3 regions of the Arthrobacter sunyaminii genome follow, and region 3 is predicted to be linked to each of the others. Evidence: predicted binding sites of a transcription regulator. Region 3 holds the regulator's gene; each other region holds the start of a gene.
What was found. Region 3 encodes HrcA, which represses chaperone genes, less so after heat shock. Its sites were predicted from a motif close to TTNGCACTCGNNNNNNNCGAGTGCNAA; they were not measured.
Positions count from the first base shown of each region.

Region 1: the regulator HrcA is predicted to act here: its motif matches at 7,203-7,229, upstream of groES (co-chaperone GroES).
Region 2: the regulator HrcA is predicted to act here: its motif matches at 1,639-1,665, upstream of groL (chaperonin GroEL).

Region 1 covers NZ_CP076456.1:3,122,041-3,132,628, forward strand. The annotation lists gene KG104_RS14050 (PTS sugar transporter subunit IIA) at 1-252, opposite strand, end outside; gene KG104_RS14055 (glycerol-3-phosphate dehydrogenase/oxidase) at 323-2,047, opposite strand; gene KG104_RS14060 (GuaB3 family IMP dehydrogenase-related protein) at 2,111-3,250, opposite strand; gene guaB (IMP dehydrogenase) at 3,357-4,877, opposite strand; gene groL (chaperonin GroEL) at 5,078-6,688, opposite strand; gene groES (co-chaperone GroES) at 6,769-7,065, opposite strand; gene KG104_RS14080 (siderophore ABC transporter substrate-binding protein) at 7,436-8,395, shown strand; gene KG104_RS14085 (ABC transporter permease) at 8,482-9,519, shown strand; gene KG104_RS14090 (iron chelate uptake ABC transporter family permease subunit) at 9,512-10,528, shown strand; gene KG104_RS14095 (iron ABC transporter ATP-binding protein) at 10,525-10,588, shown strand, end outside.
Region 2 covers NZ_CP076456.1:543,354-553,941, reverse strand. The annotation lists gene groL (chaperonin GroEL) at 1-1,481, opposite strand, end outside; gene KG104_RS02535 (cold-shock protein) at 1,803-2,006, opposite strand; gene KG104_RS02530 (LytR C-terminal domain-containing protein) at 2,227-2,856, opposite strand; gene KG104_RS02525 (DUF3263 domain-containing protein) at 2,894-3,196, opposite strand; gene KG104_RS02520 (uracil-DNA glycosylase) at 3,321-4,109, shown strand; gene KG104_RS02515 (siderophore-interacting protein) at 4,124-4,981, shown strand; gene KG104_RS02510 (threonine/serine exporter family protein) at 5,065-6,612, opposite strand; gene KG104_RS02505 (lipid II:glycine glycyltransferase FemX) at 6,970-8,043, opposite strand; gene KG104_RS02500 (LLM class flavin-dependent oxidoreductase) at 8,305-9,357, shown strand; gene KG104_RS02495 (MFS transporter) at 9,390-10,588, opposite strand, start outside.
Region 3 covers NZ_CP076456.1:2,321,060-2,330,549, forward strand. The annotation lists gene ybeY (rRNA maturation RNase YbeY) at 1-403, opposite strand, end outside; gene KG104_RS10365 (PhoH family protein) at 400-1,446, opposite strand; gene KG104_RS10370 (GerMN domain-containing protein) at 1,799-2,737, shown strand; gene KG104_RS10375 (16S rRNA (uracil(1498)-N(3))-methyltransferase) at 2,745-3,509, opposite strand; gene dnaJ (molecular chaperone DnaJ) at 3,511-4,650, opposite strand; gene hrcA (heat-inducible transcriptional repressor HrcA) at 4,787-5,800, opposite strand; gene KG104_RS10390 (DUF3097 domain-containing protein) at 6,014-6,856, shown strand; gene KG104_RS10395 (DUF4870 domain-containing protein) at 6,998-7,417, shown strand; gene hemW (radical SAM family heme chaperone HemW) at 7,467-8,699, opposite strand; gene lepA (translation elongation factor 4) at 8,696-9,490, opposite strand, start outside.

The DNA.
Region 1 (10,588 bases), 800 kb from region 3:
CGACGCACCAAAATCAATGCTGTGCCCGTAGCGGGTGATCCCCACGGCAATTGAGGTCTGCACCACTTCCTCGCTGCGCGCGTGCGGCATGCCGATGCCGCCGGGCAGCCCGGTGGCCATTTGGTGTTCCCGGGCATTGACCTGCTCCAGGAACACCTCCAAATTACGGATCCGTCCCTGGTCATACATCCGCCGGGCAAGCTGGGCTGCCGCATCCGAGCGGTCGGCCGCTTCCATCTGCAGAATGACCATTTCAGGGACCGTCAGGACGGCGCCCTTTTCATTCAGGGAGAGTTCAGGTTCCACTTCCGTTGGTTCCGGTTCAGGCCAGCGGAGCGATGTCGTGGGCCTTCAACCGTGCTGCGTCGGCCGAAACGTCATCGGGCTGTTCCTGGCTGCGCCGCTCGGCTTCCACCCGCGCCTCGTAGTGGGCCACTTCCTGCTCCACCCGCTCCGGACTCCAGTTCAGGATGGGCGCCATGAGTTCGGCCACAACCGGGGCAGCGGAGACTCCCCGGTCCCACGACTCGATGGAGATGCGGGTGCGCCGGGCCAGGACGTCCTCCACATGCCGGGCACCCTCGGACGTGGTGGCATACACCACTTCGGCGCGCAGGTAATCGTCTGCTCCGGGCAGGGGCTCCCCCAGCTCAGGATTGGCACGGATCAGTTCCAGCACCTCGTTAGCCAGGGATCCGTAACGGTTGAGCAGATGCTCCACCCGGACCACATGGACTCCGTAGTGCTCCGCAGTGCGGTGCCGGAGATTCCAGGCAGCCTTATAGCCCACCGCACCCAGCAGCGGGATGGTGGAGGTGCAGCTTTCCGGCACCTTCCCGTCCAGCGCCCGGGCGGCCTCATCCACGGCATCCTTCGCCATGACCCGGTAGGTGGTCCATTTGCCGCCGGCAACAACCACCAGCCCCGGCACGGGATGGGCCACCACATGTTCGCGGGAGAGTTTGGCCGTGGAATCATTCTCGCCGGCGAGCAGCGGCCGCAGGCCGGCGTAGACGCCTTCAACGTCCTCGCGCGTCAGCGGAGTTTTCAGCACGCTGTTCACATGCTCCAGCAAGTAGTCGATGTCCGCCGAGGTTGCTGCGGGATGTGCCTTGTCCAGATTCCAGTCGGTGTCCGTAGTGCCCACAATCCAGTGCCGGCCCCACGGGATCACGAACAGCACGGATTTTTCCGTGCGCAGGATCATGCCCACGGTGGACTGGATCCGGTCGCGGGGAACCACCAGGTGCACACCCTTGGACGCCCGGACTTTCAGCTGTCCCCGGTCCGTCACCATGGCCTGGGTTTCGTCGGTCCACACGCCGGTGGCATTGACCACCTGGCGGGCGAACACATCGAATTCCCGGCCGGTCTCGGAGTCCTTGACCCGGGCGCCCACTACACGCTCACCCTCGCGAAGGAAGTCCACCACGGACACCCGGTTGGCCACGGTGGCGCCGTAGTGCGCTGAGGTGCGGACCATGTTGGCAACGTACCGGGCGTCGTCCACCTGGGCGTCGTAGTAGCGGATGGAGCCAACCATGGCGTCATCCTTCAGGCTGGGCGCCGCCCGGAGGGTGGCTTTTTTGCTGAGGTGCTTGTGCATCGGCACCCCGCGGGAATTACCGGAGGTCAGGCCCATGGTGTCGTACAGCATGATGCCGGCACCAACGTAGGGCCGCTCATAGAACCGGTGTGTCAGCGGGTAGAGGAACGGTACGGGCTTGACCAGGTGCGGGGCGATCCGCTGAATCAGCAGGCCGCGTTCCTTTAGCGCCTCGGCTACGAGGGCAAAATCCAGCATCTCCAGATAACGCAGACCGCCGTGAATGAGCTTGGAGGAACGCGACGACGTGCCCGATGCCCAGTCCCGGGCCTCCACCATGCCCACTTTGAGTCCGCGGGTGACTGCGTCCAGGGCGGCACCGGCACCCACCACGCCGCCGCCAACAATCAGGATGTCCAGTTGCTGGCCGGGCTCCGCCGTGGAACGCAGCGCCGCCAGGGCGTCCTCCCGGTATTCCGGACTGAGTGCATCTTTGCTCATGGTCAAGATTTCCTCTCTGGGACGCGCTGGCGGCGCAGTGGTCTTTGCAGCCACTGTAGGGAACTACATGGCGGATAGGTAGGGCGCGACCAGCACCTCAATGCGCTGGAAGGCTTTCACATCGGAGTAACCCGTGGTGGCCATGGCACGACGCAGGGCACCCATCAGGTTGGACGTGCCGTTGGTGTGGTGCGACGGGCCCCAGAGAACTTCCTGCAGCGGGCCGACGGTGTCCAGCCGGACCCTGTCGCCGCGGGGAAGTTCGCTGTGGTGGGCTTCCTGGCCCCAGTGCCATCCCTGTCCGGGGGCTTCTTCCGCCCGGGCCAGAGCCGATCCGAGCATCACGGCGTCCGCGCCCATGGCGATCGCCTTGACGATGTCACCGCTGGTGCCCATTCCGCCGTCGGCGATCACGTGGACGTAGCGTCCGCCTGACTCGTCCATGTAATCGCGGCGCGCCTCGGCGATGTCTGCGATCGCGGTGGCCATGGGGGCGTGGATGCCCAGTGCCCGGCGGGTGGTGGTGGTCGCTCCCCCGCCGAAGCCGACCAGGACGCCGGCGGCTCCGGTGCGCATCAGGTGCAGGGCCGGGGTGTAGCCGGCCGCGCCGCCCACGATGACGGGAACGTCCAGTTCGTAGATGAACTGCTTGAGGTTCAGCGGCTCAACGGTCTTGGAGACGTGCTCGGCAGAGACGGTGGTGCCGCGGATGACGAAGATGTCCACGCCGGCGGCCAGGACGGTCTTGTAGAACTCCTGGGTGCGCTGCGGGGTCAGGGAGCCGGCAACGGTCACGCCGGCGTCGCGCACCTCGGCCAGGCGGGAGGTGATCAGCTCCGCCTGGATGGGTGCTTCATAGATTTCCTGCAGCCGGCGGGTGGCCGCGGGATTAAAGTTATCTTCACTGAGAACCGCGATCTCATCCAGCAGCGGCTGGGGGTCCTCGTAACGGGTCCACAGCCCTTCAAGGTTCAACACGCCCAATCCGCCCAGGCGGCCCATCGCTATAGCGGTGGCCGGGGACATCACCGAGTCCATGGGGGCTCCCATGACCGGCATTTCAAACTGGTAGGCGTCGATCTGCCAGTTGATGGAAACATCCTGCGGGTCCCGCGTCCGGCGGGACGGCACAATTGCCACATCATCGAGGGAGTAGGCTCGGCGCCCACGCTTGCCACGGCCAATTTCTATCTCATTGCTCACGCCTCTAGGTTATCCCAGCTTTGGAAGCCGGGCCTTAAAGCAGCAGCAACCGCATCCTTCCCCGTCATTTGGAGGATGGATGCGGCTGCTGCCGTCGGTGCCGAAATTAGCGGCGGGTGCCGTAGTTCGGCGCCTCCGCCGTCATCATGATGTCGTGCGGGTGGGATTCCTTGAGGCCGGCCGGGGTGATCCGGACAAACTTGCCCTTCTGCTTCAGCTCTTCGATGGTGCGCGCACCGGTATAGAACATGGTCTGGCGCAGGCCGCCCACCAGCTGGTGAGCGACGGCGGACAACGGACCCCGGTAGGGAACCTGGCCTTCAATGCCCTCGGGGATCAGCTTTTCGTCGCTGGGGACATCGGCCTGGAAATAGCGGTCCTTGGAGTAGGACGTGTTCTTGCCGCGGCTCTGCATGGCACCGAGCGAACCCATGCCGCGGTAGGACTTGAACTGCTTGCCGTTGACGAAGACCAGGTCCCCCGGGCTTTCGGCGGAACCGGCCAGCAGGCCGCCCAGCATGACGGTGTCTGCGCCGGCAACGATGGCCTTGCCGATATCGCCGGAGTACTGGAGGCCGCCGTCGGCGATCACCGGCACGCCCGCCGGGATGGCGGCTTTGGCAGCTTCGTAGATGGCGGTGATCTGAGGAACGCCCACTCCGGCCACCACGCGGGTGGTGCAGATGGATCCGGGACCCACGCCCACCTTGATGGCGTCGGCGCCGGCGTCGATCAGGGCCTGGGCACCTTCGCGGGTGGCTGCCTGGCCGCCAATGATGTCCACGTGCGCCACCGCCGGGTCCTTCTTCAGGCGGGCAATCATGTCCAGCACGCCTGCACTGTGGCCGTTGGCGGTGTCCACGACGAGGATATCCACGCCGGCGTCAACGAGTGTCATGGCACGCTCATAGCCGTCACCGAAGAAACCGATCGCGGCGCCGACACGCAGCCGGCCTTCCTCGTCCTTGGTGGCCAGCGGGTACTGCTCGGCCTTGTCGAAGTCCTTGACCGTGATCAGGCCCTGCAGGCGGCCGTCGTCGTCGACCAGCGGCAGCTTCTCGATGCGGTGCTTGCCCAGCAGTTCCACGGTTTCTTCGGCGCTGATACCCACGCGGCCGGTGATCAGCGGCATGCGGGTCATGACTTCATGAACCTTGCGGGCGGGGTAGTCGGCACGCGGGATGAAACGGGTGTCGCGGTTGGTCACGATGCCCAGCAGCTTGTCGTCCGCATCCACAACGGGCAGGCCGGAGACACGGAAGTGGGCGCACAGGTCATCCAGTTCCTGCAGGGTGGCGTCCGGGGAGATGGTCACCGGGTTGGTGATCATGCCTGATTCGCTGCGCTTGACGCGGTCCACGTGCTCGGCCTGGTCTGCGATGGACAGGTTGCGGTGGATGACACCGAGTCCGCCCTGGCGTGCCATGGCGATGGCCATGCGGGATTCGGTCACCGTGTCCATCGCGGCCGAAAGCAGCGGTGTCTGGACGGTGATCCGCTTGGACAGGCGGGAGGAGGTGTCCGCCTCGGACGGAATGACGTCCGTGGGGCCGGGCAGCAGCAGGACGTCGTCGTACGTCAGGCCGATGAAGCCGAACGGGTCATGCTCTGTGGACTGCTGGCTCAAAACTGCGCCTCTTTCGCGGAAGGACCGGAGGGATGGGGAAAACGCCGGAAAAAGGACCGGCTGGCTTCCTTACATCCTAAAACGAAAGACCGCCGGTCCCTATTCCAAATCCTTACTGGTGGCATCACTCACAGCCGGGCATGCAAAAGGCCCCGGTGCCGCAGCAAAATACTGCTGCAGCGCCGGGGCCTCTGTGTCACCTAGTGCTGGTGGCCGTGATCTTCTTCGTCATCGGCAGGCTTCTCCACCACAAGTGCCTCGGTGGTGAGGACCAGGGCGGCGATGGATGCGGCGTTGCGCAGCGCCGAACGGGTGACCTTGACCGGGTCAATGATGCCGGCCTCGATCAGGTTCTCGTATTCGCCCGTCGCGGCGTTGAAGCCGTTGTTGACCTCAAGGTCAGTGACCTTGGCGACAACAACCATGCCCTCGGCGCCCGCGTTCTCGGCGATCCAGCGCAGCGGCTGTGCCAGGGCGCGGCGCACCAGACCGACGGCGGTGGCGGCGTCGCCTTCCAGCTTCAGCACCTCCGCGTCGGTGTCCAGGGCCTTGGCAGCGTGGACCAGTGCGGAACCGCCGCCGGCCACGATGCCCTCTTCCAGGGCCGCACGCGTCGAGGACACGGCGTCTTCGATGCGGTGCTTCTTTTCCTTGAGCTCCACCTCGGTGGCTGCGCCAACCTTGATGACGCCAATGCCGCCGGAGAGCTTGGCCAGGCGTTCCTGCAGCTTCTCGCGGTCCCAGTCGGAGTCCGTGCGCTCGATCTCGGCACGGATCTGAGCCACGCGGTCAGCGACGTCGGCTTCGGAGCCGGTTCCGTCGACAATCGTGGTGCTGTCCTTGGTAACCGTGATGCGGCGGGCGGAGCCCAGCACCTCAAGGCCAACCTGGTCCAGCTTCAGGCCCAGATCCGGGGAGACAACCTGCGCACCCGTGAGGGTGGCGATGTCCTGCATCATGGCCTTGCGGCGGTCACCGAATCCGGGTGCCTTGACGGCAACCACGTTCAGGGTGCCGCGGATCTTGTTGACCACCAGGGTGGACAGGGCTTCGCCTTCAATGTCCTCGGCAATGATGAACAGCGGCTTGGAGGTCTGCAGCGCCTTTTCAAGCAGGGGCAGGAACTCGGCAACCGAGGAGATCTTGCCGGAGTTGATCAGGATCAGCGCGTCTTCGAGGACGGCTTCCTGGCGCTCCGGATCAGTGACGAAGTACGGGGACAGGTAGCCCTTGTCGAACTGCATGCCTTCGGTGATGACCAGTTCGGTCTGCGTCGAGGAGGATTCCTCGATCGTAATGACGCCGTCCTTGCCGACGGTGTCAAAGGCCTTGGCCAGCAGTTCGCCAATCTCCATGCTCTGGGCGGAGATGGCAGCTACGTGGGCAACCTGGTTGCCCTCAACTTCCTTGGCGTTTTCCAGCAGCCGTGCAGCTACCGCTTCCACGGCCGTCTCCATGCCGCGCTTCAGCTGGCCCGGAGCGGCGCCTGCAGCAACGTTGCGCAGGCCTTCCTTGACCAGGGCCTGAGCCAGCACCGTGGCGGTGGTGGTACCGTCACCGGCGACATCGTTGGTCTTGGTGGCTACTTCCTTGGCCAGCTGGGCACCGAGGTTCTCATACGGATCATCCAGCTCGACTTCACGGGCGATGGTCACGCCGTCGTTCGTGATGGTGGGAGCGCCCCAGGTCTTGGCGAGCACTACGTTGCGGCCGCGCGGGCCGAGGGTCACCTTGACGGCGTTGGCCAGCTTGTCGACGCCGGCCTCCAGCGAGCGGCGGGCGGAGTCGTTGAACTCCAATTGCTTTGCCATGTGTGTGTCCTTTCCGACAGCTACATCTGCACCTGCATCAGAAAACCCCGGCCAGATTGGCCGGGGTCTTCCTTTTTCAACTACTTAACGACGATGGCCAGTACGTCGCGGGCGGACAGCACCAGGTATTCGGAGCCGCCGTGCTTGACTTCGGTTCCGCCGTACTTGGAGTAGATGACAACGTCACCTTCGGAAACATCCACGGGAACGCGGTTGCCGTTGTCGTCAACGCGGCCGGGGCCTACTGCAACAACTTCGCCCTCCTGGGGCTTTTCCTTTGCAGTGTCCGGAATGACGAGGCCGGAAGCAGTGGTCTGCTCGGCTTCGAGGGGGCGGACAACAATGCGATCCTCAAGGGGCTTAATAGAGACCGACACTCGGGCTCTCCTTTGCGTAGTTACTAACGGATAGGGACCGTCGGTGGGCGCTGGCCGTCGTCGCGGTGCCGGTTGGCGCTTCCCTCAGGAATTAGCACCCTCACAGGGAGAGTGCTAGCTCCGACTTTATGCAAGGGCTGGCACTCGGTCAAGGTGAGTGCCAATTTACTTTGCCGCGTCATGATGCCCCGTAACCAAAGCCCGCTCACCGGGACATAAAAGTTGCTTAGCCTCACCTAACCCTGTAGTTTTCAAAGGCGCGCAAAATTAGCAAACATTTATATGTCCTAAATACGCAAACATCTGTGTCCTATTGGCGGGCCTCCCCCGCCGGGCCGGACGATAGACCCGAACAGCTGGAGCCCCTGACGTGAAGAAAACCCTCAAGTCCCGCCTTGTCGCCGGGACCGCCCTCGCCTCCCTCCTGGCCCTGAGCGCCTGCGGATCAGACAGTTCGGCCAACGCGGACGCCACCGCCGATGCGTCCGAGCCCACCATGGTTACCGTTGAACACACCCAGGGCACCACCGAAGTTCCCGTGAACCCGGAGACTGTCTACACGTTCGACCTCGGCGCATTGGACACCCTGGATGCCCTGGGTATCGAGGTTGACGGCGTTCCCGCCGCAAACTTCCCCGAAAGCCTCTCCAAGTACGGCTCCGATGACTACACCAAGATCGGCAGCATGAAGGAGCCCGACTTCGAGGCCATCAGCGCCGGCGCCCCCGATCTGATCATCATGTCCGGCCGCACCGCTGACTCCTACGAAGAATTCTCCAAGATCGCGCCCACGATCAACCTCAGCACCGACGCTGCGGATCCGTGGAATTCCTTCATCTCCAACACCGAGATCATCGGTGACATCTTCGGCAAGGAAGCCGAAGTTGAAGAGAAGCTCGCTGCACTCGAGACCAAGGTGGAAGACACCAAGGCAACCGCCGCCGACGCCGGCAACGGCCTCATCATCATGACCAGCGGCGGCGAAATGACCGCTTACGGTGAAGGTTCACGCTTCGGCCTGATCCATGACGTCCTTGGGGTTGCCACCGCTGCCGACATCAAGTCCGAAGCACAGCACGGTGAATCCGTGTCCTTCGAATACGTTGCCGAGATCAACCCGGACAACCTGTTTGTCATCGACCGCGACGTCGCTGTGGGCAATGCGGGTGAAGTTGCCTCCGCTGTACTGGACAACGAACTCGTGATGGGCACCAAGGCCGCCAAGAATGACCGCATCACCATGCTCGATTCCTCCAGCTGGTATCTCGTGGGTTACGGCCTGAACAATGTTGACTCCATGGTCAGCGCTGTTCAGGACGGCATCTCCTAACCGTCCAGCCCACCTGCCAATCCTTGCCGGCCGGCCTTCCTCCCCTCCGGGAGCAGGGCCGGCCGGCGGGGGAGACGGAACGCACCATGACCACTGCGCTAATCCCCACCGCCCCGGCAGCCGCCGGGGCCACTGCTGTTTCCGGCCGGCGCCGGTTCCTCGGCCCCGGAGCCAAGCTTCTGCTGGGAGGAACAGCTGTCCTGGTGCTTGCCGTTGTCAGCATGTTTGTCGGCGTGAGCGACGTTTCGCTTCCCGGCCTGCTCTCCGGCGATGAACACGCGTGGGACATCTTTTGGATCAGCCGGGTTCCCCGGACCCTGAGCATCATTCTTGCCGGGATGGCGCTGAGCGTCGCCGGTCTCATCATGCAGCTGATGGCCCGCAACAAGTTCGTGGAGCCGTCCACGGTGGGCACAGTGGAGTCCGCTTCCCTGGGCATCCTGGTGGTCACGGTGTTCCTGCCGGGGGCCTCGCTGTTCCTTAAAATGTCCACCGCAACCGTCTTCGCCGTGGCCGGGACCGCCCTCTTCCTTCTGGTCCTGCGCCGGATTCCGCTGCGCAACACGCTGATCGTTCCCCTCGTGGGAATCATGCTTGGCGGCGTTATTGCGGCTGTGACCACGTTCTTCGCCTACCGGTTCGACCTGCTGCAGACCCTGAATTCCTGGATGGTCGGAGATTTCTCCGGCGTACTGCGCGGGCGCTACGAACTGCTCTGGATTGTAGGCGCCCTGACCCTGATCGGTTATTTGGCAGCTGACCGCTTCACCGTCGCAGGCATGGGCCAGGAGTTCACCACCAACCTGGGCCTGAACTACAACCGGGTGATGACGCTGGGCCTCATCATCGTGTCCCTGATCAGCGCCGTCGTGGTTGTCAGCGTCGGCTCGGTGCCGTTCCTGGGCCTGATCGTTCCCAACCTGGTCTCGCTGATGATCGGGGACAACGTCCGCCGGGCCATACCGTGGGTCGCCATTTTCGGGGCCGGCTTCGTCCTGGCGTGCGACATCATCGGCCGGACCATCCGCTACCCGTATGAAATTCCGGTGGGGGTCATCGTCTCCGCCATTGGCAGCGCCCTGTTCCTTTACCTGCTCCTGAGAAAGCGCTCCGCCCGTGCCTAGCAGTCCAGTCAGCGCCCTTCCCTCCGCACTTACCGTGCAGCGCCGCCGTCCGGTGCGCAACCTCTCCCCCCGGTTCTGGATCATCCTGCTGTCCTTGGCGGCAGCCGCTCTGGTCGTGGTCTTCATGACCATCGATCTGCGCGGAAACATCGGCTATGTCCTTCCGCGCCGCGCCGTTAAGGTGGGCTCGATGATCCTGGTGGCCTACGCCGTCGGCGTCTCCACCGTATTGTTCCAAACTGTCACCGCCAATCGGATCCTGACGCCCTCGATCATGGGCTTCGACGCCCTGTACGTCTTGATCCAAACCATCCTGGTGTTCACCCTCGGCGGCGGCCTTGTCCTCGCCATGTCCGATCCGCTGCGTTACGGCATGGAAGTTGCCCTGATGGTGGGGTTCTCGTTCCTGCTGTACCGGTGGCTTTTTACCGGCGGCGGCAAGTCCCTCCATCTGATGCTGTTGGTGGGCATTGTGCTGGGCACGCTGTTCCGGGGTGTGTCCTCGCTGCTGCAGCGGCTGATCGAGCCCAGCGAGTTCATCATCCTGCAGGACCTGTTTTTTGCGTCCTTCAACAACGTCGACGCCAAGCTGCTTGGCTACTCGCTGATCGCTGCAGCCATCGTTACAGTTCCGGCCTGGCGCCTGCGGCACTCACTCGATGTGCTGTCGCTGGGCCGGGAAACCTCGATCAACCTGGGCATCAACCACAAACGCACGGTGACGCTGGTGCTGGTGATCTGCTCGGTGCTCGTTGCGGTGTCCACCGCTCTGGTGGGGCCGGTTACCTTCTTCGGTCTGCTGGTGGCTTCCCTGGCTTACCAGCTTTGTTCGCATTTCAAGCACGCCGCTGTTGTCCCCATCGCAGTGCTGCTGGGCATCATTGCCCTGGTGGGCGGCCAACTGGTCCTGGAGCGCGTGTTTGCGTTCGATACAGCCCTGAGCATTGTCATTGAATTTGTCGGCGGGATCGTCTTTTTGATCCTGCTCCTGAAAGGCTCCATCAAATGATCTCCGTCAACGGCGTCACCAAAAAATATGCCGGCACCACCGTTGTTGATGAGGTGAGCT
Region 2 (10,588 bases), 1.8 Mb from region 3:
GGGTCGTTGACGCCGGCAGCCAGCAGGTCTTCGTACTCGCCCGTGGCAGCGTTCAGGCCCCAGCCCTCGGGCAGGCCGCGGACCTTGTCGACAACGACGCCCGGCTCCATGCCGGCGTTGAAGGCGATCTGCTTCAGCGGAGCGTCGATGGCAACGCGGACGATGTTGGCGCCCGTTGCTTCGTCGCCCTCGAGGTTCAGGTTTGCGAAAGCCTTCAGGCCGGCCTGGATGAGGGCCACGCCGCCACCGGCGACGATGCCTTCTTCAACGGCAGCCTTTGCGTTGCGGACAGCGTCCTCAATGCGGTGCTTGCGCTCCTTGAGCTCAACTTCAGTTGCAGCGCCGGCCTTGATGACTGCAACGCCGCCGGCCAGCTTGGCCAGGCGTTCCTGCAGCTTCTCGCGGTCGTAATCGGAATCGGAGTTCTCGATTTCCGCACGGATCTGGTTGACGCGGCCCGCGATTTCCTCGGGGTCACCGGCGCCTTCCACGATCGTGGTCTCGTCCTTGGTGACTACCACCTTGCGGGCCTTGCCCAGCAGGTCCAGCGTGGCGTTCTCCAGCTTCAGGCCAACTTCCTCGGCGATGACCTGGCCACCGGTGAGGATGGCAATGTCAGCCAGCTGGGCCTTGCGGCGGTCGCCGAAGCCCGGAGCCTTGACGGCAACAGACTTGAAGGTGCCGCGGATCTTGTTGACCACCAGGGTTGCCAGGGCTTCGCCTTCGACGTCTTCGGCGATGATCAGCAGCGGCTTGCCGGACTGCATGACCTTCTCGAGAACGGCAACGAGGTCCTTCACGTTGGAGATCTTGGAGTTCACGATCAGGATGTACGGATCCTCGAGGACCGTTTCCTGGCGCTCGGCGTCGGTGACGAAGTAACCGGAGATGTAGCCCTTGTCGAAGCGCATGCCTTCGGTGAGCTCAAGCTCCAGGCCAAAGGTGTTGGACTCCTCGACGGTGATAACACCTTCCTTGCCAACCTTGTCCAGCGCCTCAGCGATCAGATCGCCGATCTGCTGGTCACCGGCGGAGATGGAAGCCGTGGCAGCAATCTGCTCTTTGGTCTCGATTTCCTTGGCGGAGGCGAGGAGTTCGGCCGTGACAGCTTCGACAGCCTTCTCGATGCCGCGCTTCAGGCTCAGCGGGTCGGCGCCCGCAGCAACGTTGCGCAGGCCTTCCTTGACCAGTGCCTGGGCGAGGACCGTTGCCGTGGTGGTACCGTCACCGGCAACGTCATCAGTCTTCTTGGCAACTTCCTTGACCAGCTCTGCGCCGATCTTTTCGTAGGGATCGTCGAGCTCGATCTCCTTGGCGATGGATACGCCGTCGTTCGTGATGGTGGGGGCGCCCCACTTCTTCTCAAGGACAACGTTGCGGCCACGCGGGCCGAGGGTAACCTTCACGGCGTCGGCGAGGATGTTCAGTCCGCGCTCGAGGCCGCGGCGTGCCTCTTCGTCAAATGCAATGATCTTGGCCATAACGGCTTTCGTCCTTCCGGAACAGTCATGCTGGGTGCTTAGATGTTGCATTCCAGACTGCGGTGCCCGCGACGGACGGGCCAACAGGAGCGATCTCTTTACGCTCCCGCAGGCCCTCACCTCAGTGGCTTGCTCTTTCACTCAACGCCGACCGCTTTTAGCAGTCATACGGCAAGAGTGCTAAGTCAATAATTAGCACTCCCGCACACTGAGTGCAAGCGATCACGGCTCGGTGCTTGGCGCGTCACAGGCAACAGCATCCACGGGTTCCGTGTCCGTGTCCGCAGGGCAGTCATAGGATTGGCGGCCCGGCACCGGCAGCTACACGGTGCGGACGTCCTCAGCCTGCGGCCCCTTCTGGCCTTCGCCGATGTCGAACTCCACGCGCTGGCCCTCTTCAAGGGTGCGGTATCCGGATGCCTGGATTGCCGACCAGTGCACAAAAACATCCGTCTGAGCTTCGTCCACAGTAATGAATCCGTAGCCTTTTTCCCCGTTGAACCATTTGACGATCCCCTGCGCCATGTGCGTTTCTCCCACCTTTTTTGCGAGCGAAAGTCCAGCCACGGTGATCATGGCGGAACTGGCCGCGGCACACAGAGCAGTCCGGAACGCGGAGCTGTTTCTGCCGGCTCCGGATCCTGCGCGGTACGGCTGGCACTCACTGTAGCCAGTGCAGGCCGGAGCGCCCGGTGCTGTGCAGGATTGTTATGGAGTATTTACGCAGCAGGAGGCAGTTTGGCTGCTACTGGAAGCCCGGGCCGGGCACCACGGTGACCAGCGTGAAGTCCGGCGACTGAACGACGGTGGGAATCCCCAGCAGCTGCGACAGCTCCTGGGCATTGGGCAGCTGGTCCTCGGTGCCGTAGAAAATGATCGATCCCTGCAGCGGCTGTCCGCCCCAGTTGGCAACCTGCGCCGTAGTCCAGCCATCGGCTCCCAGCCGGGCTGACACACTGGCTCCCAAACCGCCGATTCCGCTTCCGTTCAAGACCACTACGGGCTGGCTCCGGTCCGCTGCGGCAGGCGTGGGTGAAGGTGTGGGGGAAGGTGTGGGTGCGGGTTCAGCACTCGGTGCAGCGGTGGCGGACGGGGTTGGTTCCGTACTTTGCCCGGGTTCAGAGGCCTGCGGTTCCGGGGATTCCACGGAAGCGGAGGAATCTGCGGCAGGCGCCCTGTCGCCGTCGTCCGTTCCGATGCCCAGGCGGGGAAGGACAAAGTAAGCCGCCACCCCAAGCACCAGGGCGAGTACGCCAACGGTGATGATTAGGCCGAGTCCGCTTGAGCGCGAAGGGATCAGCCGTTCCCGGTGAACGCCCTGGCGCGACGACGTTTCGGGAACCTTGTCGAACTCATCCCGGGGGTAATTGCTCATGGTGAGGTATCAGTCCTTGGTCTCAGGTGGCGCCGGTTTAGACGTCAGAGCCTGAACGACGGGCGGTGCGCGCGCGCTGACGGGTTGTTCGTAGTCTACGCAGTCTCTTGACCAGCATAGGGTCGTGAGCCAGGGCGTCCTCGGTGTCGATCAGCGCATTGAGGACCTGGTAGTAGCGTGTGGCGGACATGCCGAACAGCTCGCGGATGGCTTGTTCCTTCGCGCCGGCGTACTTCCACCAGGCCCGTTCCAAGGCCAGCATCTGCTGTTCCTGTTCCCCCAGCGGGCTGTCGGGGTCAACCGCGCCGTCAAGCGAGAAGGCTTCGGTTGTTTCGGCCACAGAATGCTCCCAGATAGTTGACGGTTTCACCACCCATGTTAGTTGGTGAATAACAGCTCTGTCATTTGCGTCTTCCGCCCTACCGGAATAGCCCGTTCCCCTGCATCCGGCCTACGCTGGATGGGTGAGTTCAAGCGACCCGACGCTCTTTCCTCTGCCGCACGAGCTGCCCGGCGACAAACCGTTCCCGTTCGCCGCCCCCGCAGCGCTCAGTGATGTCATGGCTCCGGACTGGGCCTGTGCACTGGGTCCCGCTGCCCAGGACCTGCACCGGATAGCTGCCGGACTCCAGGAAGAGCGCGCGTCCGGACACACCGTCCTGCCTGCGCCGGAGAACATCCTCCGGGCGTTTTCCCGTCCCCTTGCAGACGTCAAAGTCCTGCTGATCGGCCAGGACCCGTATCCCACTCCCGGCCATGCCGTGGGACTGTCCTTTTCCGTGGACCCTGCAGTGCGTCCGCTGCCGCGGAGCCTGAACAATATCTATAAGGAACTTCACGCGGACCTCGGGATACCGCCCAGCGTCCACGGTGACCTTAGCTGCTGGTCGGACCAGGGGGTGCTGCTGCTGAACCGGGTGCTGACGGTTCGTGCCGGCAGTGCAGGGTCCCACCGCAAACGAGGCTGGGAGCAGATTACCGAGCTCGCGGTCCGGGGCGTGGTTGCCCGCCGCCTGGCTGACGGGAGCCGGGCCCCGCTGGTGGCCGTGTTATGGGGCAACGACGCCCGTTCAATCGTTCCGCTGCTCGATGATGTCCCGAGGATCGAATCCGCCCATCCCAGTCCGCTCTCCGCCTCGCGCGGATTCTTCGGCTCACGTCCCTTCAGCCGGGTTAACGAACTGTTGCAGCAACAGGGCGCCTCGCCAATTGACTGGCGGCCGGCGCGATACGGTAAAGAAAACGTCCTTTGATCTAGGAGAACCAAATGCCTGACCCTTCCGCGCCCGCCGCAAAGCCAGCGCAGGATGTTCCCCGCCGGGCCCGTCCGCTGTTGGTCCTGGAGGTTCTGCGGACGGAGCAGCTGACTCCCCACATGGTTCGGGTGATTGCCGGCGGACCCAATTTCTCCCGATTTGCGGCCAATGGTTTTGCCGACTCATACTGCAAGATCTGGTTCGGTCCGGACGGTAAGCCGCTGGACGGAACAGCGGAGCTCGAAGCACTCCGGGAACAGTTTCCCCGTGAACAGTGGCCGGTGTCGCGCACTTACACCATCCGCAGCGTCGACTCCGCCGCCGCAGAGATCGCCATCGATTTTGTGGTCCACGGAGACGAGGGGCTCGCCGGACCTTGGGCCGCCCGGGCCACAGCCGGTGAGACCCTCTCCTTCACTGGTCCCGGCGGGGCCTTCAATCCAGACCCCGACGCCGGCTGGTACCTTTTCGCCGCCGATGAATCCGCGCTCCCGGCCACGGCTGCCGTGCTGGAATCGCTGCCCGCGTCCGCCGTCGGGCAGGTCTTTCTGGAAGTGGGCGGGCCCGAAGACCGCCAGCCGCTGAAGACGCCGGAAGGTATCTCAGTGACTTGGCTGTACCGCGGCGACCTCCCGGCAGGAAACACCGGCCTGCTGGCAGCCGCTGTGGCCGATGCGCCCTGGACCAGCAACGATGTGCAGGTCTTTGCCCACGGTGAGCGCGAAGCGATGAAGGCCCTCCGGGATGTCTTTTTTGGCCTCCGCGGCTTGGAGCGCCGGCAGGTTTCTCTGTCCGGCTATTGGGCGGCCGGCCGGACAGAGGACGCGTTCCAGGCAGAAAAAAGGACCCCGGTCGGCAAGATCCTCTAGATCCTGCTTTCCGGGGCCCTCGGTCCGGGGCTCTTTCTTCCTGCCTAACGTCCAGGCGGTCTAACGTCCAGCCTGTCTAACGCCTAGCGGCGCCGGTTCCGGCGGTCGTTGCCGGAGAGGTTCCGGGTCAGCGGGCGGGCCAGATTGTCTCCAAACACCACGCCGCCGGCGATCGCAAGGATAATCGTAAGGGCGTTGAAGATGCCCACCGCACCAACGGTGATGTCGTCGGAGCCGATGCTCAGCCCGTACATCGCCCGGAAGATGGACAGCCCCGGGAACAGGAAGAGCACGGCCGGCACAGCCACGATCAGCTGCGGGGCACCCATGCGCAGGGCAATCATCCGTGCCAGCATGCCAATGAAGATCGCGGCAACGGCCGGTGTCAGCCGGGGGCCCACACCCACCAGCTCCGAGAGCTGGAATACTAGGAAGCCGGCCAGCCCGGTCAGGACCGTGGGGAGCACCAAGTTCATGGGCGACTGCTCCACCACGCAGATGGTCCCGAGCGCCACGGCCAGCAGCACCAGGGTCACTGCAAACGGATACTGGGAGCCCACCACCTGCGTCACATCCAGACGCGGCACACCCAGCAGCGCCCCGACCACCAGTGCGACGGCGATGCCCGCCACCAGCGCGCCGAACGTCAGGAACGCGGACAGGAAACGTCCCGACGCGGTGACCGGGAACCCGTTGATCGCATCCTGTACAGCTGAGACGAGGCGGCCGGTGGGCAGGAGCAGAAGGATGCCTCCGGCAACCACGATGCCCGGCGAAATGGGCACGTCCATGGACCAGAAGAGCATGGCAAGGGCCGTGACCAGGAAACCGCTCGCGGCCGTGGTGAAGAAGTCCGGAACACGCCAGCGCCCCAGCACCCGCTGCAACAAGCTGACCAGGAAGGTACTGACGAAAGCCACTAGGGAGGCCAGCGGGCCGCCGCCGATGAATCCCACAATCGCCGCCGCGAAGGCGCCGGTGGAGAAGGTCACGGCCCAGCGCGGAAACGGCTTTGGCCGGTGCATGATCTCATTCAGCCGGTTGGACGCCTCGGCGCGGGAGACACCGCCGTCGATAATGTCCGTGACCAGCTGGTGGACCAGGCCGAGGCCGGCATAGTTGTTGGTCCAGGAACGCACGACCCGCATGACGGTAATGGGGGTCTGGTCCTTGGGCGAGTAGTTCAGCAGAACGGACTGGTTGGTGATGTCCACTTCGATGCTGTCCAGGCCAAAGGCAGCGGTGACCGCGATGATGGCGGTCTCCACTTCCAGGGCGCCGGCACCGTAACGGAACATGGTTTCGGCAAGCCCCAGCGCCAGATCAAGCGTTTTCCTTGCGGAGGCATCCGGCCCGGCGGTGCGCACCAGGGGGTTCGCATACGGCGAGCCTGCCAGCCGCTCCACAATGGACATGGCCTGGGTGGGCGGAGTCTCACCCTGGACCAGGCGGCGCAGCATCCTTTTGGCAGCAGCCGATGAGCGGTCCTGCCGCTGGGCGCTGGCGCTGCCGGGATGGTGGTGGCTGCCGGGAACGGTTTTGCGCGCCCGAGGCTTCCGCGGCGGCTGGCCTGCCGGCGTGGTCTGTCCGGAGCTCAGCCCGCCTGAAGACCCTTTCGGCGACGTCTGCATGACGGACGTTGTGGGGGGCGGGGGTTTGGGCTTTGTACTGCGCAAGCCGACGCCGGCAGGACCTGTGGGCAGACCCGCGGCACCTTTCGGTGCCGCTTTGGGTGCCTTCGGCGCCTTCGGTGCTTTGCCTGGTACCGGCTGCCGCTCCGGCTGATTCTTGCGTTCCGGCTGGTTCTTGCGTTCCGGCTGATTCTTCCGTTCGGACCCGGCAGGTCCGCCCTGACGAATGACCGGGATCAGTCCCACCTGTGGGTCGGGATTCTGCGCAGGCTCTTGGCGGTCTGCATCGGACGTGTTCTCCAAAGGACTCACCCTTTCGCCTCTGTTGGCCTGATTCCGTTCAGGCGCGCTTCCTGTTTAGTAGAACGGCTGCTGATGCCGGCGCCAGTAAATCTGCCGCGCCACGCGTTCGCCGATGGTGTTCCAAATCTTGTACCGCAGCGGATCCAGGACCAGGTCATAACACCCCACGAAGTCCGTGACGGTCTTGGAAAAACTGGTCTTGAAGAGGCCCAGGCCGTGGTGGGGATGTTCCTTGTTCTTCAGCTGGTCGCTGGGGGGCGTGCCGCAGAAGTCATACTGCTCAATGCCGAAGTCTTCCTTCAGCTCGTTGATCGCGGTCCACTGCACCAGATGGGAGTCTCCGTACTGGTTACGCCGGGGCTTGGACCCGCCGTCCTTGTAGGTTCCCTTCTTGCCGTAGGCGATGACAAATGCACCGACGGTGGGTTCGCCCTCTTCAAACGCGAAGTAGAACCGGCCCTGGCCCGCCGCCACGAAGTTGGACCAGAAGCGGTGGTAGTACTCATAGGAGCGCATCCGGGCCGAAGAACGGTCCTCGATGTGGCTCATGAGCCGGTACATGATGCGCATATTCTCTTCGGTCGGCTCGACCCGCCGAACGTCGGCCCCCTCGCGAATGGCCCGGCGGACCGCGTTGCGTCCGCGGGAGGAGAGGTTTTTCAGCAGCTGCTCGGTGTCCGGTGTGGTGTCCAGAAGGGCCGTGGAGTCATTGGGCTGCAGGTTGAAGGTCTTCACCAGGCCGGCACCCTCGAACTGGGCACGCACCTCGGGGCTGTCCACAATGTCAGGTTCCACCTTGACGGCGAACACGTTCCTCTTGGTTTCTTTGATAAACCGGCGCAGCGCATCGAGGACCTCGGGGACGTGGGCCGGCTCCGCGACGTCTGGGCCCTTGATGAGGTACCAGAGGCTGCCCAGTCCGGGGACCTTCTTCTCTATGGCCAGGTTGTACGTCGTGTAACCGCGGCCCGTGAACACCAGATGGATGGGATTCCAGCCATGGCGGGACTTAACCTCGGCGTAGGAAGCGGACTGCAGCACGTTCCCGCCGCACGGGTTGGACTGCACGTGGCTGTCCCACTTTTCCATCTCGTCGGCGGTGGCCAGGCGTGCACTAAAGTCTCGCAAAATACCTCAACTAATCGCTTGATCGCTTGATCGCTTGCACCATTGCGGGTGATCCGGAGTGGTTCCGGAAAAACGCCCGGGGAACCGTCCCTCAGTCTATCTGCTGGTGTCATGGCTGGATGAAATCCGGGGGCTTCGACACTGTGAGATCACTTTCCCAAGAAGCACCGGTCCTTCCGGAACAAGATGGCTTGGCCGGATGGCCCGTGCCGCTAGACTAGATGCAAATACATGAACTTTTGAGGGAATGGCGGGCTTCATATGGGACGGCAGCTGGAACTGGGACTGGATACCTTTGGTGACGTCACCTCGGACCCGGACGGGGAGCGGCTTCCGCAGCACCAGGTGCTGCGCAACGTAGTGGCCGAAGCCGTCCTGGCGGATTCGGTGGGCATTGACTTCATCGGAGTCGGTGAACACCACCGCGAGGACTTTGCCGTTTCAGCACCGGACGTGGTCCTGGCAGCCATTGCCGGACAAACCAGCCGGATCCGGCTGGGTTCGGCGGTCACCGTCCTGAGCTCCGACGATCCGATCCGTGTCTTTCAGCGCTTTTCCACTCTGGATGCAGTCTCCAACGGCCGAGCCGAAGTGATCCTGGGCCGCGGTTCCTTCACGGAGTCCTTTCCGCTCTTTGGGCTGGATCTGGCACAGTACGAGGAGCTCTTCGAAGAAAAGCTGGAACTCTTCACCCGGCTGCGCAGCGAGAATCCAGTGACCTGGAATGGCAGCACCCGGGCACCCCTGCAGAACCAGCGGGTGTATCCCCCTACGGCGTCAGGCGAACTCCCGGCGTGGATCGCCGTCGGCGGCACGCCACAGTCCGTGGTGCGGGCCGCCCATTACGGACTGCCCCTGATGCTCGCCATCATCGGCGGTGAACCGGCGCGCTTTGCCCCGTTCGTGGATCTGTACAAGCGGGCCCTTTCCCAGTTCGGCCGTCCGATGCTTCCGGTGGGAGCCCACTCCCCCGGTTACGTTGCCGCCAGCGACGAGCAGGCACTGGAGGAAGCCTGGCCGCATTTCGAGCGCATGCAGAACAGGATCGGCCGCGAGCGCGGCTGGAGCCCCACCACCCACAGCGACTACCTGGCCTCCGCCGGCCCCGACGGCGCACTGTTCATCGGTTCCCCCGAAACGGTCGCCGCCAAGATTGTCCGGGTGGCCAAGGAACTGGACCTGAGCCGCTTCGACATGAAGTACAGCCTGGGCACCCTCCCGCACGAAAACCTGATGAACTGCATCCGGCTTTACGGCACGGAAGTTGCGCCGCTGGTCCGCGAGCAGCTCGCGGCCACGGATTCGCGGGACTGACGCTGACCGAAAAGCTGACACTGACCGGAAAGCTAAGCCGATGCCGGGAGGAACCAGCGGGTTCGGGGTATTGCCTCGGCTAGCTGCGCCGCCTGGTCCATGATCTTCCGGTCCTCCCCCGTGATGCGTTCCTGTTCCTGCCGCAGATACTCCCGCCACGTGGCGACGTCGTAAATCTCGCGGAACTGCCGGGAATCCGTCACCGAATGCACCAGCTCCCAGTCCCGGGCACCGGTGCGCATCCTGGCCAGGCGCACCTCATGCATCAGCTGCACAAACTCGGCAGCCTTTTCGGGGGCCAGCTCGTAGGCCGTGAGGATGGTGACCGGACCGTCGTTGGGCGCGGGTTCCTGAGCAGCTTCGATGCCCAGGTCCGCCTCAGCGACGCTCCGGTCCAGCCGGCCGGTGCGCGGCAGCAGCGGCAGTACGGCCACGCTCAGTCCTGCCGCCACCAACAGGGTTCCGGCCGCCACCAGCACCGGGGTGTAGCCGAACGCGGTGGCGAAAGAGCCCCAAACGGCGGCGCCGATGGCCTGGGACCCGGTGGTCACCATCAGGTAGACCGACAGCCCGCGTGCCCGCACCCATTCGGGCAGCGTGAGCTGCATGGCGCTGTTGAGGATCGAGAAGGTGGCGATCCAGGAAATTCCCGCAAGGACCAGCAGGATGGCCAGCAGGACTGCCGGCAGGAAACCGGCGCCGATGATTGCCGCGCCAAACACAACGGCGGACAGGCCCAGCATCAGGTTGTCGTGGACCCGGTCCTTCACTCTGGGAAGCATAATCACGCCCATGACGGCGCCGATGCCGATCGCTCCCAGCAGCACTCCGTAACCGGTTGACCCGAGCCGGAGGTGCCCGTTCGCGGCCACCGGCAGCAGCGCGTACAGTGCACTCGCGGGTGCCATGAAGAGAGCGGTCCGGAGCAGGATGCGGCGGATGCGCGGCGCTGCCCGAATGTAGCGCATGCCGGCGGCGAGCGCTTCCCCCATCCGTTCGGGATCATCGGGTTCCGGGGGCGCCCGCCACACATATACAGCCACTGCGGTACCCAGGAATGAGACCGCATTGAGGCCGAAGACAAAGGCCGGACCGAACAGGGAGATGAGCACGCCGCCCAGCGCCGGACCCACCGCCCGTGCCCCGTTGACTGCCATGCTGCTCAGTGCTGAGGCCGCCCGGATTTCCTCCCGTGGCACCAGGTCGGGATTGATGGCCTGCCATGCCGGCT
Region 3 (9,490 bases):
TTTCCTTTTCCTCTTCGGGTTCCGCATGGTCGTACCCGAGCAGGTGCAGCACACCGTGAGTGGTCAGCAGCAGCAGCTCTTCCTGCATGCCGTGGCCTGCTGTTTTTGCCTGCACGGCGGCTACCTGCGGGCACAGCACAATGTCGCCCAGAACCCCGGCAGGTGTCGGACGTCCCGGAACCCCGGGACGCAGCTCATCCATGGGGAAGGACAGCACGTCGGTGGCGCCGGGAATGTCCATCCACTCGATGTGCAGCTTCTCCATGGCTTCCTCGTCCACCAGGATGATGGACAGGTCCGCTTCCGGATGCACGTACAGGCTTTCCAGGAGGTAACGTCCCAGCCGGGACAGTTCCTCTTCGTCCACCTCGACGGCGGATTCGTTGTTGACTTCGATGCTCACTTGGCCGGACCCCGTCCTGCTGCGGCTCCGCGGGCAGGGCCCGCTGACGACGCGCGCCGGGATTCGTCCCATTCGCTGTAAGCGGTGACAATGCTGCTCACGAGGGAATGCCGGACTACGTCCGAGGCATGCAGTTCCGAGAACGCAACGTCATCAATGTCGCCGAGGATGTCGTGGACGATGCGCAGTCCGGAGGCAGTGCCGCCGGGCAGGTCCACCTGGGTCACGTCTCCCGTTACCACCATCTTGGAGCCGAAGCCCAGGCGGGTCAGGAACATCTTCATCTGCTCCGGCGTGGTGTTCTGGGCTTCATCCAAAATGATGAAGGCATCATTGAGCGTGCGTCCGCGCATATAGGCCAGGGGTGCAACTTCAATGGTTCCGGCAGCCATCAGCCGGGGAATGGAATCCGGGTCCATCATGTCGTGCAGGGCGTCATACAGGGGACGCAGGTACGGATCGATCTTGTCGCTCAGCGTTCCGGGCAGGAAGCCAAGCCGTTCGCCGGCTTCGACAGCCGGGCGGGTCAGGATAATCCTGTTGACTTCCTTCTGCTGCAGCGCCTGCACGGCCTTTGCCATGGCCAGGTAAGTTTTGCCGGTGCCCGCCGGTCCGATTCCAAACACAATGGTGTTTTCATCAATCGCGTCCACATAGTTCTTTTGGTTCAGCGTCTTGGGACGGATGGTGCGGCCGCGGGTGGAGAGGATGTTCTGCGTCAGGACTTCCGCCGGGCGCTGGGCGCTCTGGTCCCGGAGCATGGTGATCAACTGCTCCAGCAACTGGGGCGTGACCTTGGTCTGGCTCCGTGCCAGGATCCGAACTTCGTTGACGAGACGGAGGGTCAGTTCAACAACAGCAGCGGGTCCCGAGATGGAAAGCTCGTTGCCGCGGACGTGAAGATTGGCCTCCGGGTAAGCGGACTCAATGATCTTGAGCGCCTCGTCGTTGGCACCCAGAGACTGGACCATGTGTTCCGTGGAATCAAAGATGATGGTCTGGCGATCCAGTCCGATGGTGCCAATTCCTGAGGATTCAGTCATATATTCGGCCTTCCCAGGCCTTTCATCGCCCCTTTTGAAGAGTGAGTTGTTTGTGCTTGGTGTGGTGCCCCGGCCTAACAAGTTATGGGACCGGCAATCGGGAGCTCGGCAAGTTAAGACAGGCACTTCAATATTACTTGATACCACGGCTCACCGTCTGCTCCAGCCGGTGAGCCGTTTTGTCCGCCTGTGCCGGATGCGGCCGCGGCGGGCGGCCGACAACACGGTTGGTGCTCCGGACGCCGGGTCTCAATCGGGTCTCAGTCCGGTCGCAGGACGGTTAAGAGCGCAAATCCGGCCTTTCGCATGTGCCAAGCTGGGGATGACCGTTCAGCGAAAGGAGGACAGAAAATTGCATGAAGCACCGCAACGGCGCCTGCCGCACCGCCGGATCGCCCTGGGCCTGCTCGCAGCATCTTCACTCCTCCTCAGTGGCTGCGGCGTAGTCGCAGCCACCCCCACCACCTCCATGCCTACGCCCTTTGATGAGGCTGCAGGTTCCGTGTCCGCCCCGCTGAGCGTTACGGCTCCTTCGGAAGGAAAGCCGGCGCCGGGACGGCTTCCGGTCTACTGGCTCGGAGTGAACGGTTCAAATGTTCACCTCTACCGGGAGTTCCAGCCCAGCGAAACGAGCGGTGATCCGATAGTCGAGGCTGTAGTTGCCATGACGTCCGACAAACCGGCTGATCCGGATTACTTCAATCCCTGGAGCAAAGCCGGCAGCGTCACAGCCTCAATATCCGGCAAGAACGTGATCACGGTTGATATCTCCTCGGACGCTTTCAAGACTTCCCTCGATGCCGGCATGGCGCACCGCGCCGTCCAGCAGCTCGTGTATACGGCAACCGCTGCGGCTTCAAACGCCGGGCTTACCACGGTGAAGTATGAGCCCTCAGTGGTGCTTCTGGTGGACGGCAAAGCAGGTTACCGGGCATTCGGGCATGAGCGCCTGGAAGGGCAGCTCCAGCGGGATGCTTCACTGATGGCCCCGATCTGGATCATTGATCCGCAGCAGGGGGACGGAACCGGCCCTTCGCTGCGGGTTCACGGAACCGCAGTGTCGGAAGGCGGCCAGGTGTCCTGGCGTGTCGAGCCGATTGTTGACGGCCGGCCCGCCGAGGATGCCGTCCAGACCGGTTATGCCGAACTGGAGGCACCCACCGGCGGCACATCCCTCTACAGTTTCAGCGTTGATCTGGCGCCGGGCGAATACAGCGTAAGCGTTTTCCACGGGGCTGAACGGGCCGATGAGGACTCCAAACGCGTCACCGTGTATTCCGACGTGAATTAGCCCGGCTTTACCAGCGGCCGAGCGCATAATTCAGGACGGCCAGCGCCGCCGGACCTGCGGTGGATGAACGAAGAACGTGCTGCCCCAACCGGACCGCCACGGCCCCTTCGGAACGCAGGAGCTCAACTTCAGCGCCGCTGATTCCCCCTTCGGGTCCCACCACCACGGCAATGCTCAGCGGCCGGCCGCCGCAGCGGCGCCGTGCCTGCTCCACCGCCGGTACCAGCGCGCCGTCGGCCTCTTCATGAAGCACAAGCACCAGGTCCACATCCGCCAGCCTGCGCACCAGCGCCTTGGTATCGAGCATTTCTTCGGCTACCGGGATCTGGGACCGGCGGGACTGCTTGGCCGCCGCCGTGAGGATGCCCTGCCACTTCAATTGCCCCTTGGCGGCTTTGTCGGCACGCCAGCGCACGATGCTCCGCTCGGACTGCCACGGAATCACCGCCTGCACGCCCAGCTCGGTGGCTGCCTCAACGGCCTGCTCGTCCCGGCCTCCCTTGGCGAGGGCCTGAACCAGCACCAGCGTATCTGCCGCTTCGTTTTCCTCGGTGACGGACTCCACCGCAACCTCCAGCCGGGACGGCCCGGCAGCGGCAACCGTACCCGTGAGCCGGCGTCCGGACCCGTCCACGATATCCACCGGTTCCCCGGGCGCCAGGCGTTTCACGGCAACTGCGTGGTGGGCTTCAGCCCCTTCGAGGACAAAAAGGGAACCGGCCCCGGCGGCCCGGACGGCATCCGGGTCACCGAAGAAGATCGGGTTGGTCATGTCAGTGGTTGCCCAGGCGGTCCCGCAGCCGGGCAAAGACGCCGGTGCCGCTGCCGGCCAGACGACCCTCGGCATATTCCTCACCGCGCAGCTGCGCCAGCTTGCGCAGCAGTTCTTCCTGCTCCGCATCCAGCTTCTGCGGGGTTTCCACGTGCAGGTGGACCAGCAGGTCTCCCCTGCCGTAGCCGCGCAGATGGGTCACGCCAAGTCCCTTGAGGGTGGTGACTTCCCCGGACTGAGTGCCGGCCTTAACCGCAATCTCCCGGTCGCCGTCGAACGTCTCGAAGTTGATGGAGGACCCAAGCGCCGCCGCCGTCATGGGCACGGTCAGCGTGGCGTGCAGGTCATCGCCTTCGCGGACAAAGGTAGGATCGGCATTTACCCGGATTTCCACGTACAGGTCGCCCTGGGGTCCGCCGGCCGTACCGGCTTCGCCCTGTCCGCCCAGCTGGATGCGGGTGCCGGTGGCTACACCGGCGGGAATCTTGATGTTCAGGGTACGGCGGCTGCGCACGCGGCCTTCGCCGGCGCACTCGTGGCACGGGTCCGGGATAACGGTTCCGTAGCCCTGGCAGGACCCGCACGGCGCGCTGGTCATAACCTGGCCGAGAATGGAGCGCACGGCACGCTGTACCTGGCCGGATCCGTGGCAAATGTCGCAGGTCCGGGGTGAGGTTCCCGGCTGGCAGCAGCTTCCGTCGCAGGTGGGGCAGGTGACCGCGGTGTCGACCTCGATCTTCTTGTTGGTGCCGAAGACGGCATCCTTCAGATCGATGCGCACATTGATGAGCGCATCCTGGCCGCGGCGCGTCCGTGAAGCCGGTCCCCGGCCGCCGCCTCCGCCGCCGCCAAAGAAGGTGTCGAAGATGTCCTGGAAGCCGAAGTTCTGGCCGCCGAAGCCGGCGCCGCCGCCAAAGCCGTTGTCGTTGCCGTTCTCGTTGCCGGTGGTGTCATAGATGCGGCGTTTCTGCGGGTCCGCGAGCACCTCATAGGCGTGGGTGACGGCTTTGAACTCGTCCTGCGCTCCGGGAGCAGAGTTAACGTCCGGGTGGAGCTTGCGGGCAAGCTTCCGGTACGCCTTCTTGATTTCTTCGCCCGTGGCGTCGCGTCCGACACCCAGGACCTGGTAGTGATCGCTCACTCGTGCACATCGCTTCCTGTAATTGGCAGTATCCGCGTTGTTACCGCGCCGCCCTCCGTCCGGAGGCGTCCACCGGCTGCTGTCGCCCGCGGGCGGCGGCAACCGGCGTAATGCTGCTGTATTCGTCTAACGTTTTTTAGTTGTTCAGTATTCGGGAAAGATAACGGGCCACGGCGCGCACTGTGGCCATGGTGTTGGGGTAGTCCATGCGGGTTGGTCCGAGCACCCCCACCTTTGCCGAAGAATCGGGTCCGTAACCGGTGGCTACGACTGATGCCTCTGAAAGGGATCCATGCGGGTTCTCCCGTCCAATCCGCACCGAGACACCTCTGGCGTCCTGCTCCATTTCGGACAACAACCGAAGCATGACGACTTGTTCCTCAAGTGCCTCCAGGATGGGGCCTATCGTCAGGGGAAAGTCTACTGTGGAACGGGCCAGATTGGCGGTGCCGGCCATGACCATGCGGTCTTCCCGGTTGATTCCGGCCAGCTGCTCCAGACAGTGCGCCAGCGCCGCGGCGTTCCGCCTCTTCGGGGCAGGAACCTGGACGAGGCAGTCGGCCAGTTGTCCGGTTATCCGGGTCAGCGGCGTGCCGCTGAGTGCGGACAGGAAATGCTGCCGCAGCTCCAGCAGGTCCGGCTCGGTCACCTGGTCCGGAACCGTGATGACACGCTGCTCCACCCGTCCGGTGGTGGAAATCAGGACCACCAGCACCTGGGCCGGCGCCAGCAGGACAAATTCGATGTGGCGGACCTTGGCGTTGCCGAGATGCGGATACTGCACCACAGCCACCTGGTTGGTTAGCTGCGAGAGCAGCCGGACGGTCCGTTCCATGACGTCATCGAGATCCTCTGCACCCTCCAGCAGGGTCTGGATAGCTTTGCGCTCTGCGGCGGACAGCGGTTTGACGTCTGATATCCGGTCCACGAAAAGGCGGTAACCCTTGTCGGTGGGGATGCGTCCGGCGGAAGTGTGAGGTGCGACAATCAGGCCCTCTTCTTCAAGGGCCGCCATGTCATTTCGAATGGTGGCGCTGGACACTCCCAGCTGGTGGCGTTCCACCAGTGCTTTGGATCCAACGGGTTCGCGCGAATGCACGTAATCCTCAACAATGGCCCGGAGCACCTCGAGTCTGCGTGGCTCACTCATGGTTTTCCCTCCCTTGCTGATGTCCTGCCGGTGCTGATGTCCTGACAGCGGTGCCGAACAGGCATGCGGATTGGCGCCGGGCTGGTTAGCACTCACCCTGCCCAAGTGCTAAGTCTAATACGGATCGGCGGCGTTGCTAGCATTGAGGAGCCCGTGCCCGCACGTGCCGAATCCGCGCAGGAACCAACCGCAATCAGAGTGAGGGATACACCCGTGTCGAATTTTTCGTGGGGCCCGCAGGACATTAGCGCCCCGGCCCGGCGGGTATTGCCCAAAGTCGGCGCCGAGATCGGGCTCGTGCTTGAAGACGTGCACAGCGGCTGGGTTGGTGCCGTGGTGCGCGTCGAGAAGTCCGGCGGCCTGCATCTGATGGTCCTGGAGGACCGGCGCGGCAAGACGAAGTCCTTCGAGCTGGGGTTCGGATTCCTTTTGGACGGGGAGCCCGTCGAGGTGGTTCCGGCTGTCAAGGCTGCGGCCCCGGTGTCCCGGCGGACGGCGTCGGGCTCTGTCCGGGTGGACAACGTCCGGGCGCGCACCGCGAGGGCCAGCCGCATCTGGGTGGAGGGAAAGCACGACGCGGAACTGGTGGAAAAGGTGTGGGGTGATGATCTGCGCGTGGAGGGCATCGTCGTCGAGCCCCTGCACGGCGTGGATGATCTTGCCTCCGCTGTAAAGGATTTCAGCCCGGGCCCCGGACGCCGGCTGGGCATCCTGGTGGACCATCTGGTGTCCGGGTCCAAGGAGTCACGGATAGCTGCCGAAGCCATGGCCGTTCCGGGCGCCCGCGGGAACGTGCTGATTGTGGGCCATCCGTACGTGGACGTGTGGCAGGCCATCAAGCCGCAGACCATCGGCCTGGCAGCCTGGCCCGTGGTGCCCCGCCACGAGGACTGGAAAACGGGCATTCTGAAAGGCCTGGGCTGGCCGCACCGGGACCACACCGATGTTGCCATGGGCTGGAAGAAACTGCTGGGCAGCGTCAATTCATATGCCGATTTGGAGCCGTCGCTGCTGGGGCGGGTGGAGGAAGTTATCGACTTCCTGACCGTCCCTTAGCGGCTCCACCGCCGTGCCGTTGCGGGCTGGAGCTCCTCCAGCCAGTAACCTAGATGAGATATGCAGCAGCCGGACGGCCCCAGTCCGCACCGCCGCACCGGGCCAGGCGTCCAGAGTCAAAAGGAAACAGCAGTGTCGAACATCCGTCAAAATGACCAGCACCGCCCCGACGACCGGGGTCCGGCCCAGCGTCCCCCCTATCAGGGCGCACCGGCCAACGCGCTGCCCCTCACCGCTTCCGAGGACCGCCAGTGGGCAACCATGGCGCACTTCGGCGGCATTCTGGGCTTCATCCCCTCGATGATCATCTACCTGGTATTCCGCGACCGCGGCCCGTTCACGGCGCAGGAATCCAAGGAAGCGCTTAACTTCACGCTTCCTCCCACCATCATCGCCATGGTCGCCTGGCTGCTGTCCTTCATTCCGGTGATCGGCTGGGTCTTCGCCATCCTGAATGCCCTGCTGTGGGTTGCCATCGCGGTTTCCTCAGTGGTCGCCGGCATTGAATGCAACCGCGGACGGCCTTACCGCTACCCGCTGAACCTGCGCCGCATCCAGTAAGGCCGGGACTGGATCAGCCCGGCGGCGGACCTCAGTCCGGCAATAGGACCTAGTCCGGCAGCAGGCGGCGGACGACGGCGTCCGCCAGCAGGCGGCCCTTGGTCGTCAGCAGCACGCGGCCGGTCAGGGCGGCCTTCGCGTCCACCAAACCGTCGGCCATCAAACCCGCCACGGCGAGCCGGCCCGAATCCTTGAGCCGGGACAGTTCCAGGCCTTCAGCCAGGCGGGTGCGCAGCATGACGTCTTCCACGTACCGGGTTTCGGCATCCAGGGTTTCGCGCCCGACGGCGGGTGACTCCCCCGCGGCAATCCGCTGGGCGTAGGCGGTGGGATGCTTGGCGTTCCACCAGCGCACGCCGCCGGCGTGAGAATGGGCGCCCGGGCCGATGCCCCACCAGTCGTCGCTGCGCCAGTAGGCCAGGTTGTGCCGGCACTGGTCCGCGGGTGTACGCGCCCAGTTGCTGACCTCGTACCAGGACAGTCCGGCCGCCGTCATCAGCTCGTCGGCCACGAGGTATTTGTCCGCGTGGTCGTCGTCGTCGATCGGCGGCACTTCACCGCGGCGCATGCGTGCGGCCAGTTTCGTGCCCTCTTCGATGATGAGGGCGTAGGCGGAGATGTGGTCCGGCTCGTAGCTCAGCGCCTCGTTGACCGAAACCTTCCAGTCCTCCAGGGACTCCCCCGGCGTGCCGTAAATCAGGTCAACGCTCACGTTCAGTCCGGCGTCGCGCGCCCACTTCACTGCCTCCGGAACGCGCGACGGCGTGTGGGTGCGGTCCAGCACTGCCAGCACGTGCGGCACGGCGGACTGCATGCCGAAAGACACGCGGGTGAACCCGGCGTCAGCCAGCAGCTGGAGGGACTGCGGGGTCACCGAGTCCGGGTTGGCTTCCGTGGTGACCTCCGCGCCCGGTTCCAGCCCCCAGGCATCAATGGCCGTCTTCAGGATGCCCGTCAGGTCCTCCGCGGGCAGGAGCGTGGGCGTACCGCCGCCAAAGAACACCGTCTTCAGCGGGCGGTGCGGCAGTCCGGAGGCAGTGAGTGCGCGCGCAGCGAACCGGACTTCCTGCTCCGCAGTGCCGCCGTAGGCTGCCTGCGAGGCACCGCCGCCCAGCTCCGTGGCGGTATAGGTGTTGAAGTCGCAGTAGCCGCAGCGGACGGAACAGAACGGGATGTGGACATACAGACCAAAATTCCGGTCCGCCGCTCCGTCCGCTGCCTGGGCGGGCAGGAGACCGTCGGCGGGTGCCGGGTCTCCGAGGGGTAGTGCGCTGGGTGTCACTTCTTGGCTTTGTCCTTGGACTCGTCGGAGGAAAGTGCTGCCACGAAGGCTTCCTGCGGAACTTCCACGCGGCCCACCATCTTCATGCGCTTCTTGCCTTCCTTCTGCTTTTCCAGCAGCTTGCGCTTACGGCTGATGTCACCGCCGTAGCACTTGGCGAGCACGTCCTTGCGGATGGCGCGGATGGATTCGCGGGCAATGATCCGGGAGCCGATGGCAGCCTGGATGGGGACCTCGAACTGCTGGCGCGGAATGAGCTCGCGCAGCTTGCCGGTCATCATCACGCCGTAGGAGTAGGCCTTGTCCTTGTGCGTGATGGAGCTGAAGGCGTCCACCTGTTCGCCCTGGAGCAGGATGTCCACCTTGACCAGGTCGGCCACCTGTTCGCCGTCGGCCTTCCAGTCCAGCGAGGCGTAGCCGCGGGTCTTGGACTTGAGGATGTCGAAGAAGTCGAACACGATCTCGGCCAGCGGGAGGCGGTACCGGATTTCCACCCGGTCCTCGGAGAGGTAATCCATGCCGCCCAGGACGCCGCGGCGGGCCTGGCACAGTTCCATGATGGCGCCGACAAATTCGTTGGGGGCCAGGATCGTGGCCGATACCATCGGCTCGCGGACCTCTTTGATCTTGCCTTCGGGGTACTCGCTGGGGTTGGTGACGGTGACGACCTTCTTGTCCTCGAGCGTCACCTCGTACTCCACGTTGGGCGCAGTGGAGATCAGGTCCAGGTTGTACTCGCGTTCGAGCCGTTCACGCGTGATTTCCAGGTGCAGCAGGCCCAGGAAGCCCAC